Regions from separate parts of the Paenibacillus sp. J23TS9 genome, predicted to be linked through region 1. Evidence: predicted binding sites of a transcription regulator. Region 1 holds the regulator's gene; each other region holds the start of a gene.

Evidence for each region. The regulator LexA, encoded in region 1, represses DNA repair genes until DNA is damaged. The targets are predictions, from matches to a motif close to CGAACATATGTTCG.
Region 2: recA (recombinase RecA) is a predicted target of LexA. The motif match lies at 1,563-1,576, and genes of this name have one in related genera.
Region 3: KJS65_RS02255 (YhjD family protein) is a predicted target of LexA. The motif match lies at 1,796-1,809, and genes of this name have one in related genera.

Annotation. Positions count from the first base shown of each region.
Region 1 covers NZ_BOSG01000001.1:1,027,123-1,030,376, reverse strand. Annotated here, with positions in the region: gene KJS65_RS05060 (hypothetical protein) at 1-119, opposite strand, end outside; gene KJS65_RS05055 (DUF896 domain-containing protein) at 153-347, opposite strand; gene yneA (cell division suppressor protein YneA) at 447-827, opposite strand; gene lexA (transcriptional repressor LexA) at 1,132-1,758, shown strand; gene KJS65_RS05040 (serine hydrolase domain-containing protein) at 1,830-2,876, opposite strand; gene KJS65_RS05035 (response regulator transcription factor) at 3,065-3,254, opposite strand, start outside.
Region 2 covers NZ_BOSG01000001.1:2,540,716-2,543,969, forward strand. Annotated here, with positions in the region: gene KJS65_RS11935 (regulatory protein RecX) at 1-348, opposite strand, end outside; gene recA (recombinase RecA) at 432-1,493, opposite strand; gene KJS65_RS11945 (competence/damage-inducible protein A) at 1,701-2,987, opposite strand; gene pgsA (CDP-diacylglycerol--glycerol-3-phosphate 3-phosphatidyltransferase) at 3,115-3,254, opposite strand, start outside.
Region 3 covers NZ_BOSG01000001.1:471,439-474,692, forward strand. Annotated here, with positions in the region: gene KJS65_RS02245 (nucleotide sugar dehydrogenase) at 1-374, shown strand, start outside; gene KJS65_RS02250 (hypothetical protein) at 394-1,314, shown strand; gene KJS65_RS02255 (YhjD family protein) at 1,369-1,761, opposite strand; gene KJS65_RS02260 (Crp/Fnr family transcriptional regulator) at 1,956-2,453, shown strand; gene KJS65_RS02265 (VOC family protein) at 2,455-2,841, shown strand; gene hxlA (3-hexulose-6-phosphate synthase) at 3,050-3,254, shown strand, end outside.

The sequences.
Region 1 (3,254 bases):
AAAATATCCGCTGTTGCAGATCCTTTCGAAGCATAGATTGAAGGTTTTCCATCCTTCTTGCGCTGCTTGTTTAAATGAGATGTGTTTTTCTGAACCATTCTTTCCCAGGAACGGGACATAGTTGTTCCCCCTTAACCATCTTGTCATGTATTTTACTTGCGCTTACCGTCCTGCTGGTCCTCGACCCATTCGATGGATTCCAATTGGGATTTAAAATTGCGGCGGACGTTCTGGAGGTATTGTTCGCGCAGTTTAGCACGTTCCTCTGTTTCTTCCTTTGTCAGACCCGTTTCCTTCTGCTTACGGGCAAGCTCGTTAATCCGCTCAACTAAGCTGTCGATATCCATACACTACTCCTCCATTATTCAATTCATACCTAACTTTGCCATGAGAAAAAGAGCTTGTCAAGGTATGAACCTTTCCAAGCTCTTCTGGTATAAAAACTATTAATATAAAGGAAGAGATAGAACGTCTCCGGCTTCAATTCCACTGGTCTTTAAATGGTTCGTTTCCTTAATAATACGAATAAAAGCGCGTGTATCCATGTCCTTCGGTTTGTATTCCACAGCGATTCCCCAAAGCGTGTCTCCCTGGGAAACAACCACCTGCTCCATCGGAATCTCATCCTGGGGAGAACCAGCAAATACTCTTACCATGCCCGTACAACCAGCGATAATAATTACAGCAGCCAACAAAAGCTTGAATAGCAGGCGGCGTGAGAACATGGCTTGTATTGCTTGAAAACGTTCCGTAGTCTTTATACCGCTGCTTGCAGTTTCAATAAAGTCATTATTATAAATACTCTGATATGTAGTGTGTCTTAACATAATAAGATTCCTCCAAACATTTGTTCTTGTATAAAACCAATATAACACGAACACATGTTTTGTTCAATACTTTTTTCGAACGATTGTTCCCAGAACTATTGTTCCTATTTATTTGAGTATCGCTCGTGTCCGAATAGCGGCCCTGAAACTGCAGTATTTAGACTGAAATCCTTTCGCTCATCCATATTTTAGATTCGGAGAGATGGCATCAAATTTTGAATTCCTGATTTTAGAACTTGTGTTTGTACGAACGGTAGTTCTATGTTATAATTTTACCAAACGTTACTAATGGGGTTGATGGGGAATGTCGAAGATATCTAGCCGGCAGCAAGCGATATTGGAATTTATCAGAAATGAAGTCCGGGCCAAGGGTTATCCGCCTTCCGTTCGTGAGATCGGTGAAGCCGTAGGACTGGCTTCGAGCTCAACTGTTCATGGTCATCTGGACAGACTTGAGAAGAAGGGCTTAATCCGTAGAGACCCTACGAAACCTCGCGCCATTGAGATTCTGGGTCAGGAAGAGTCCGAGAGCAGTAACCTGTTCACACATACGATTGCAAGAGTTCCTGTGGTTGGTAAGGTTACAGCCGGTGTACCTATTACCGCAACAGAGAATATTGAGGATTATTTCCCTCTTCCCCAGCATTTTGTCGGGGATGAGAAAGTATTCATGCTTTCAGTAATGGGAGATAGTATGATCGAGGCAGGCATCCATAATGGCGACTATGTCATTGTGCGTCAGCAGCAGACCGCAGATAACGGAGACATTGTTGTTGCGATGACCGACGAGGATGAAGCTACAGTCAAGACTTTCTATAAAGAGAAGGATCACATTCGTCTACAGCCAGAGAATCCGTCCTATACGCCGCTAAGGCTGAATCATGTGACGATCCTTGGCAAGGTTGTCGGGTTGTTCCGGGATATTCATTAATGAAGTAATTTATGCCGTTCATATGTACAAGCCCTTGTTCTTTCGAAGAGAACAAGGGCTTTTTATTACTCTCAAATTAACTGCCCTTGCTGCCACAAACTTGCTAGATGTCCAAGCAGACTTTGGGTCTGATGCACTCCCGGATCTGCGTTCATCATCAAGACCGCTCCTCTGCCTATCTTCGGATACGTAATCAGCATACACTGATATCCTGCTCCCCAGCCAAGAGACGAAACTTCGAGCTCACCATCAGGGGATTCCAGAAATACACCAAGACCCGTCCACTTGAAACAGCCTTGGGGTTTGATCATTTCGTCAGCTGTTTCAGCAGAGATGCCAAGCCTGCTATTTCCCTGAAGTGAAGAAAGGAATTCCTCAACTAACAAGGCCAGATCCGCAGGCGTTGTCCACAGCCCGGCTGCTGCCGGATACGGGTATATGGGATGAGATTCCTTCAGACGTACTCCATGCTTATTATGTCCAACCGCTGAACCCATCCGGATCTCCGACTGGGATGTAACAATGATACTGTTGTTCATATGTAACGGTTCAAATAACTTTTCTTGAAGAAGCTTATCAAAGGACTCCCCAGTCACATCCTCGATCATCAGCTGGATAATGCAAAAACCCGTATCCGAGTAAATAAATTGACTGCCCGGCTCTGCCATCAATTCAATCGGCTTTTGGCAGTAGTAAGTCATACCTCGAAGCAGCTTAGCCATGTCCGGAGAACCGTATTCGTGAATATACTGACCAAAGCCTCCTTGGGGGTCAGCGAACCCCGCCTGATGGCAGAGGAGTCTGCGAAGAGTAACCGTTCGTGAATTAAAACTTGGATGTTCGGGGATATTCCATGAAATCAGGAAGTTGCCCACATCTTCATCCAGACTTAGAAGCCCCTCCTCAACCAATTGAAGCGCGAGTATACTCGCAGCAAATTTACTGATGGAGCAAGCATTAAACAGCGTATTAGATTGAATAGGATCCCCGCTTCCCGCTTCCACCTCTCCCCAACATTCATGATGGCTCAGCTTCCCCTCGCTGATAAAAGCGATGCTTAGTCCGGGTATATTGCTCTCCCTCATCCGTTCGGCGATATTCCGAATATCCTTTTTCAAATTGAAATGCCTCCATTCTATCACGCTCGATGTACCTCATAAATCAATTATAGAACATTTGTTCCTATTTATCAATAAGCGGCATTATAATCACATCTTCACTGTTTTAATGCATGCAAAAAAGCCCTGTCACATTGAAATGACAGAGCTTTAATAAATAGACACACATCCGATTTGTTTTGCTGTTTCTAATGGCATGCTCGGCTCATGCTGGATTCCGACGCCATACGCTGCCGGTATTCTGTCGGTGTAACATTCATGCGCTTGCGGAATACCTGTGTGAAGTGCTTTACATCCTGGTAACCGATTTTTTCTGCAATATCAACCAGCTTAAGCTGGGTATGCTCCAGAAGATGGATCGCCTTTTCCATTCGAAGG
Region 2 (3,254 bases), 1.5 Mb from region 1:
TTCAATGACGGTTTGGGAAAGCTCCTTTTGCCGCAGACGGTCCTCCAGCTCCTTGCGTGTACGCTGCTTTCTTTCCAGATACTTAAGCGCCTGTACGTACGCCCGCTGCTTCTCATCAGCCAGAACAATTTCTTCAAGCTCCTGTTTTGTAAAAACATTGCCTTTCAGCATCCGGTACTTTATCATCACATCTTCATGTACTGAAAGAACGTATTCACCAAAAGAAATCAGATAACGTCCCCTCTGCTTCGGCTGGCGTTCCAGAACGGTGATTATCAGGTCTATATCATCAGGGAAACTAGAGACTTCCGACATTTCCTGCTCCCCGTGCAAATCTTCTTCCTGCATGATCTCACACCCTGACCATTGTATTTTTAATGAAAAAGGCGCCCTGGATAGGTTCCCAGGACGCCTTCTAAATAGGCTAACGTTTATTCAAGCTCCAGAAGATCCTGCTCTTCCTTCTCTTCTTCTGCCAGCTCACTGGATGTAGGAGAAGGAACTGTAGTCGTAAGATTACTTGCTTCCCGAATTTTATTCTCAATAACATCGGAAATTTGCGTATTTTCTTTCAAAAACTGCTTGGCATTTTCACGGCCCTGACCCAGGCGTTCGCCTTCATAGGAATACCAAGCACCGCTCTTATTCACGATATCCAGTTCCGTACCGATATCGATAATGCTGCCTTGTTTGGAGATGCCCTCTCCATACATAATATCAATTTCGGCCTGTTTGAAAGGAGGCGCAACCTTGTTCTTTACAACCTTGATCCGTGTACGGTTACCCACGACATCATTGCCCATCTTGATACTCTCAATGCGGCGTACATCAAGACGCACGGAGGAATAGAATTTCAAGGCACGGCCGCCAGGTGTTGTTTCCGGGTTACCGAACATTACCCCCACCTTCTCACGAAGCTGGTTGATAAAGATTGCAATCGTCTTCGATTTCGCAATTGCACCGGACAGCTTACGCAGTGCCTGAGACATCAGACGTGCTTGAAGACCCACGTGGGAATCGCCCATTTCGCCTTCAATTTCAGCTTTCGGAACGAGTGCAGCTACCGAGTCCACAACCACAATATCTACAGCTCCACTGCGTACCAGCGCTTCGGCGATTTCCAGCGCCTGTTCACCCGTATCCGGCTGGGAAAGCAGCAGTTCGTCGATATTCACACCAAGCTTGCTTGCATAAAGCGGGTCAAGCGCATGCTCCGCATCTATAAATGCGGCTTGTCCGCCTGTCTTCTGAACTTCAGCAATGGCATGAAGAGCCACTGTCGTTTTACCGGATGATTCCGGTCCGTATATTTCAACAACACGGCCTCTTGGAAGACCGCCAATACCTAATGCTATATCCAAAGCCAAGGAACCACTGGGAATTACTTCCACCTGCATGTGAGTTGACTCACCCAGCTTCATAATTGAACCTTTACCGAATTGTTTCTCTATCTGACGAAGCGCTATTTCCAGCGCAGCACGACGATCTGACAATAAACTCACATCCTTCACCGTTTATAATCATATCATACCTTGTTTTGGAACGTTTGCCAAGCATTTTTTCGAACATACATTCGTTTTTTTATCCCGATCAATCTCCTTCCGGCATTTCACCGCAGTACCCGGGAATGGAAAAGAACCGCAGCAAAATTCAAATTTGCACGGTTCTTCCGTATAAATATATTATACCTCTTTGCAGAGCTATTGTACAACTTCCCCTGATGAGGATTCAGGCTCATGCGTAATCAATCTGAGCCACAAATGATGGAGGAGGGTTTTGACGGTGCGGATTCGGATCGTTTCACGATTCCCGTTGAATCGAAGCTCAAAGACCTCCGTCTGCTTCCCGCGTTCCGCGAGTCCGACATATACCAGTCCGACAGGCTTGCGTTCAGAATACGCCGGACCTGCCACCCCTGTTACCGAAAGACCAAAATCACTGTCTGTAATCATTCTGACATGCTCGGCAAGCACTTGAGCCACTTCATGACTTACGGCTCCCGGCGCATCTTCACCTTCAAGCAGCGCATGCGGCACATGCAGGAGCTTCTCTTTCATTTGATTGGAGTAGCACACAATCCCGCCAAGAAACATCGTTGCGCTTCCCGGTATAGAAGTGATGCTTTCCATCAGCAGCCCGCCTGTGCAGCTCTCAGCCGCGCTGAGTGTGATCCCGCGGTCCGCCATAATGTCTACGATCATTTTCTCAATCGGCACATCTGAGCTTGCATACATATGCTTAGGAAGGCGTTTCTGAATTTGCGACTCCAGCTTCTCAAGCTTCTCCATCGCCTCCCGTTCGCTCCCGGCTTTCGTCGATATGCGAACCGATACCTCACCTTCTTTTGCGTAAGGCGCAATCGTTGGATCGCTCTGAGCCTGGATCAGATCAAGGAGCTTATCCTCCAGCAGAGATTCACCGATTCCCGCAAACTTCAGCATTTTGGAGTAGATCGGCATTTCGTTTGTCAGGGCATGCTGCAGTAGCCACAGCTTAGCCTGACCGTCAAACATCGGCTTCATTTCCTTCGGAGGGCCCGGCAGCACGATATAAAACTTGTCATCCTGTGCAATCGCAATCCCTACAGCCAATCCCGTTTCATTCGGAAGCGGCGTGCTCCCATCAATCACAAGCGCCTGGCGCCGATTATTTTCAGTCATGTCAATTCCGCGGTTGACAAAGAACTTCTCCACATGATCCATGGCAATACGGTCAATGTGAAGAGAACGACCCAGAGCTGCCGCAAGGGCATCTTTGGTCAGATCATCCTGAGTTGGACCAATACCACCCGTCAGAATTAAAATATCCGCCCGCTGAGCGGCATGCTCAATGGCATGCTGAAGGCGCTGCGCATTGTCGCCGACAACCGTTTGAAAATATACATCAATCCCCATTTCCGCGAGCTCCTGGGATAAATACTGTGCGTTCGTATTCAGAATTTGCCCAAGCAGCAGTTCAGTTCCCACTGCGATGATTTCCGCTTTCATGCTGTCATTCCTCCTAAATTATGCGCATCTACTGTCTATCTATCATTAACACATTTCAGGCCGGGTACAACCAAGTAACCGTAGTGGAAAGAAAAAGCAATAGGATAGCCCTATTGCCGTTTATGCATTATGCATTGGTTAGCCGAAGCAAATGTCTGTTTTTCACAAAATAATCGATTCCTGAATAAATCGTAATCAAAGCAGCCGCCCATGTTGCAATGATATCAAGCGGAACTCCGATCATTCCAAATGGGAAGTTGTTGATAA
Region 3 (3,254 bases), 560 kb from region 1:
CCATTCTGGTGCTGGGTATGGCATATAAGCCAGACATCAGCGATTTGCGCGAGTCTCCGGCGCTTGAGGTATATGAACTGTACAAAGAGAACGGAGCCAATGTTGAATACTATGATCCGCATGCTGTCAGCTTCCGTGACAAGCATGGGGAGACCGTTCACAGCGTAGCCTATGATCTGGCGAAGTTCAAGACCTATGATTGCATTGTTCTGACCACAAACCACAGTGGACTGGATTACGGCGAGATCGCAGCCATGGGCGTACCGATTTTGGATACACGTAATGCGTTCAGCAGCTTCAACGAGCCGCATATTTATAAAATCGGACATTCGGTTCAGCATATTGAAGAGCCAAACATGGCATTGATTGTATAAAACCAAAAGGAGGGGAAGGATGGGAGCGTTATTGGCAAAAGCAAAAGCGAAACCTAGCATCGTCCTGGTCGTCTGCTGCCTGCTGCTCCTGCCCTTCCTGTTTAAATCATCTTCCATGGAAGAACAAAAAGCGACCTGGCTGTGGGATGCCTCATTGATTGAAAATCCGGGAACGGTTCTTGACTTCTGCAAGGAGCAGGGAGTTAACGTTATTTTCCTGCAGATACAAAAAAATGTGGAAGCGGAGCAGTACAGGAAGTTCATCAGCGAAGCCCATCAGGAGGATATTTCAGTCCACGCACTGGATGGAAAGCCGCAATGGGCGTATCAGGAACAGCAAACGGAAGCGGATCAATTTATGGACTGGGTTCTTGATTATAACCGTAAGGCATCGCCGGAGGAACGCTTTGCTGGAATTCAGCTTGATGTCGAACCCTATCAGCTGAAGCGGTGGGAGCGTGACCAGACCGGCGTGGTAAATGAATGGAGCCGCAATATGGAGGAATGGACAAATAAAGGCCGAAATGGCGGGCTCTATATGAGTGCAGCTGTGCCGTTCTGGCTGGGGAAAATTGAAGCCGATGACAGCAGCGGCAGTTTGAGCCGCTGGATGCTGGGCCGGTTTGATGCCTTGGCCGTCATGTCATACCGTGACAGTGGTCAAAAAATGGTCGATTTGTCCAAGGAAATGCTGAATGAAGCTGACCAGCTGGGGAAATCCGTCTGGATCGGCATGGAGCTGGGAGATACGAAGGAAGGAGATCATGTGAGCTTCTTCGGCAAATCTCTTCCCGTCATGGAGGAAGAGATGAAGCAGGTATACCGGCTCGGCGATTCCTATTCTTCCTTTGCGGGACTGGCAGTGCATCACTATGAAGCCTGGCATGAAAAAATAGCTTCGGCAGATCCGAAGCAGGAGCAAAGCAGCATGAGAAACTGACATCAGGACAAATGGCAAAGGCGCATTCTATGAGCATTCATAGGATGCGCCTTTTTAATTGTCATCATCCGAGGTCAGACTGATTCCCAGGTAAACGCAAAGCTCGGAAGCCGTCTCCGCTTTTACATAGGACCACAGCATGAAAAACCGCCGCTGATAACCCCGGCATAAATACAGAGCTTCAATGCCTTTCGTATTGCGGTTTTCCTCATACACCCGAATACCGCGGTTTCGCATATCCTTCCGGATGGCTGTGAGCCGGTAAATGACTCTGTTTTGCACACCGGATAGCCCGCGGATATAGACATCAGGCAGCTTCAGGGCAAGGGTACCCAGCGTGCGGATATCCCGCTCCAGTACATCCAGCAGGATAACATGCAGCAGATAGGTTTTGACCAGCAGCGTGTCTTCTTCGGCCGGGGCAGGGGGAAGGGATGATGCTTTCATGGGAGCACTTCCTTGACTACAGGAATAAGAATACAGAACGTATGTTCTATTTATATTCATGTTACGTGAAAAGTATGTATGATAGCAAGGGCTAAATCACTGGAAATGATGCCTGATCTTTCTGGTATAATAAATATGTAATTGGCAGCCCGAGCCAACAGCATTTTATATCAGTATCGGGGGGAGGATATCATATGATATTGCATAAAGGGGAAATATTATTCCACCAGGGTGACGGCGGAGAATATTTATACCAGATCAAGAGTGGGCTTTTTAAAGTCACGCGTCTTCACGAAAATGGAAATATGGTACTTTTTAATATATTGTATGCCGGGGAAACGGTGCCGCATCATTCGCTGATTACCCCCAAGGAAGCTCATGGAACGGCGATAGCCCTGATGCGAAGCGAAGTAGAGAGAATTCCGGCTGAAGAGTGGTACCGCGATGTGAGAGAGAGTCCGGAGAAGGCGCTTGAAATCGCGCTCCTGCTTCAGGAGAAGGTTCGTTTTATGCAAAAAAGGCTGGATCATCTGACGGTAGGGACACCCGCAGAGCGTCTTGAGCTTTTGTCCGAGTGGCTGGATGATTATTCGCATGGCGTTCATTTTACCGAGCTGTTGACACAGGAGGAGATTGGTCAATTGATCGGAGTGCGGCGAGAAACTATAAACCGCTTGCTGAGGGGGCATTAATATGTTGCATCATGTGGAGCTCAATGTATCGGATTTGCGGCGCAGCCGGGAGTTCTGGGAATGGTTTCTGAGCTGGCTTGGCTATGATATTTTCCAGGAATGGGAGCATGGGTTCAGCTTCAAGCAGGGGGAGACCTACCTGGTATTTGTGCAGACGGAAGAACGATTTAAGGACGCTACATACCACCGGAAGGCAACTGGACTCAATCATTTGGCTTTTCATGCAGAGTCGAGCAGTCAGATCGATGAGATGGCCAACATACTTAAGCAAAAAGGCATACCAGTCTTGTATGAGGATAAATATCCTTATGCTGGCGGCCCGGAGCATTATGCAGTGTTTTTTGAGGATCCGGACCGGATCAAGGTGGAGCTTGCCTGCGGGGTCTAGGGGCTTGCCGGGTCGAATTACATCTGAATATCGATAAGCGGTAGTGGGGGTCCCGTCAGGGATCCCTTTTTTATGCCAATCAGGGTCCAATAGTATCGTCCAGGTAACTTCCTTACTAAATAGTGCCTACTTACGAAAAAGAAAATTAGTATTTAAAATGAGGGTGTGGTTGATGACCAAATAGATGAATGAGGAGAGAAATAATCATATGGAACTTCAATTGGCACTCGATCTTGTAGATATCCCAGGCGCAAAAGAAATCGTAAATGAGGTAGCAGAATATATAGATATCGTCGAAATTGGAACTCCGATCGTCATTAATGAAGGACTTCGTGCTGTGAAAGAACTGAAAGAAGCTTTTCCTTCTCTGCGTGTGCTGGCTGATCTGAAAATTATGGATGCAGGCGGTTACG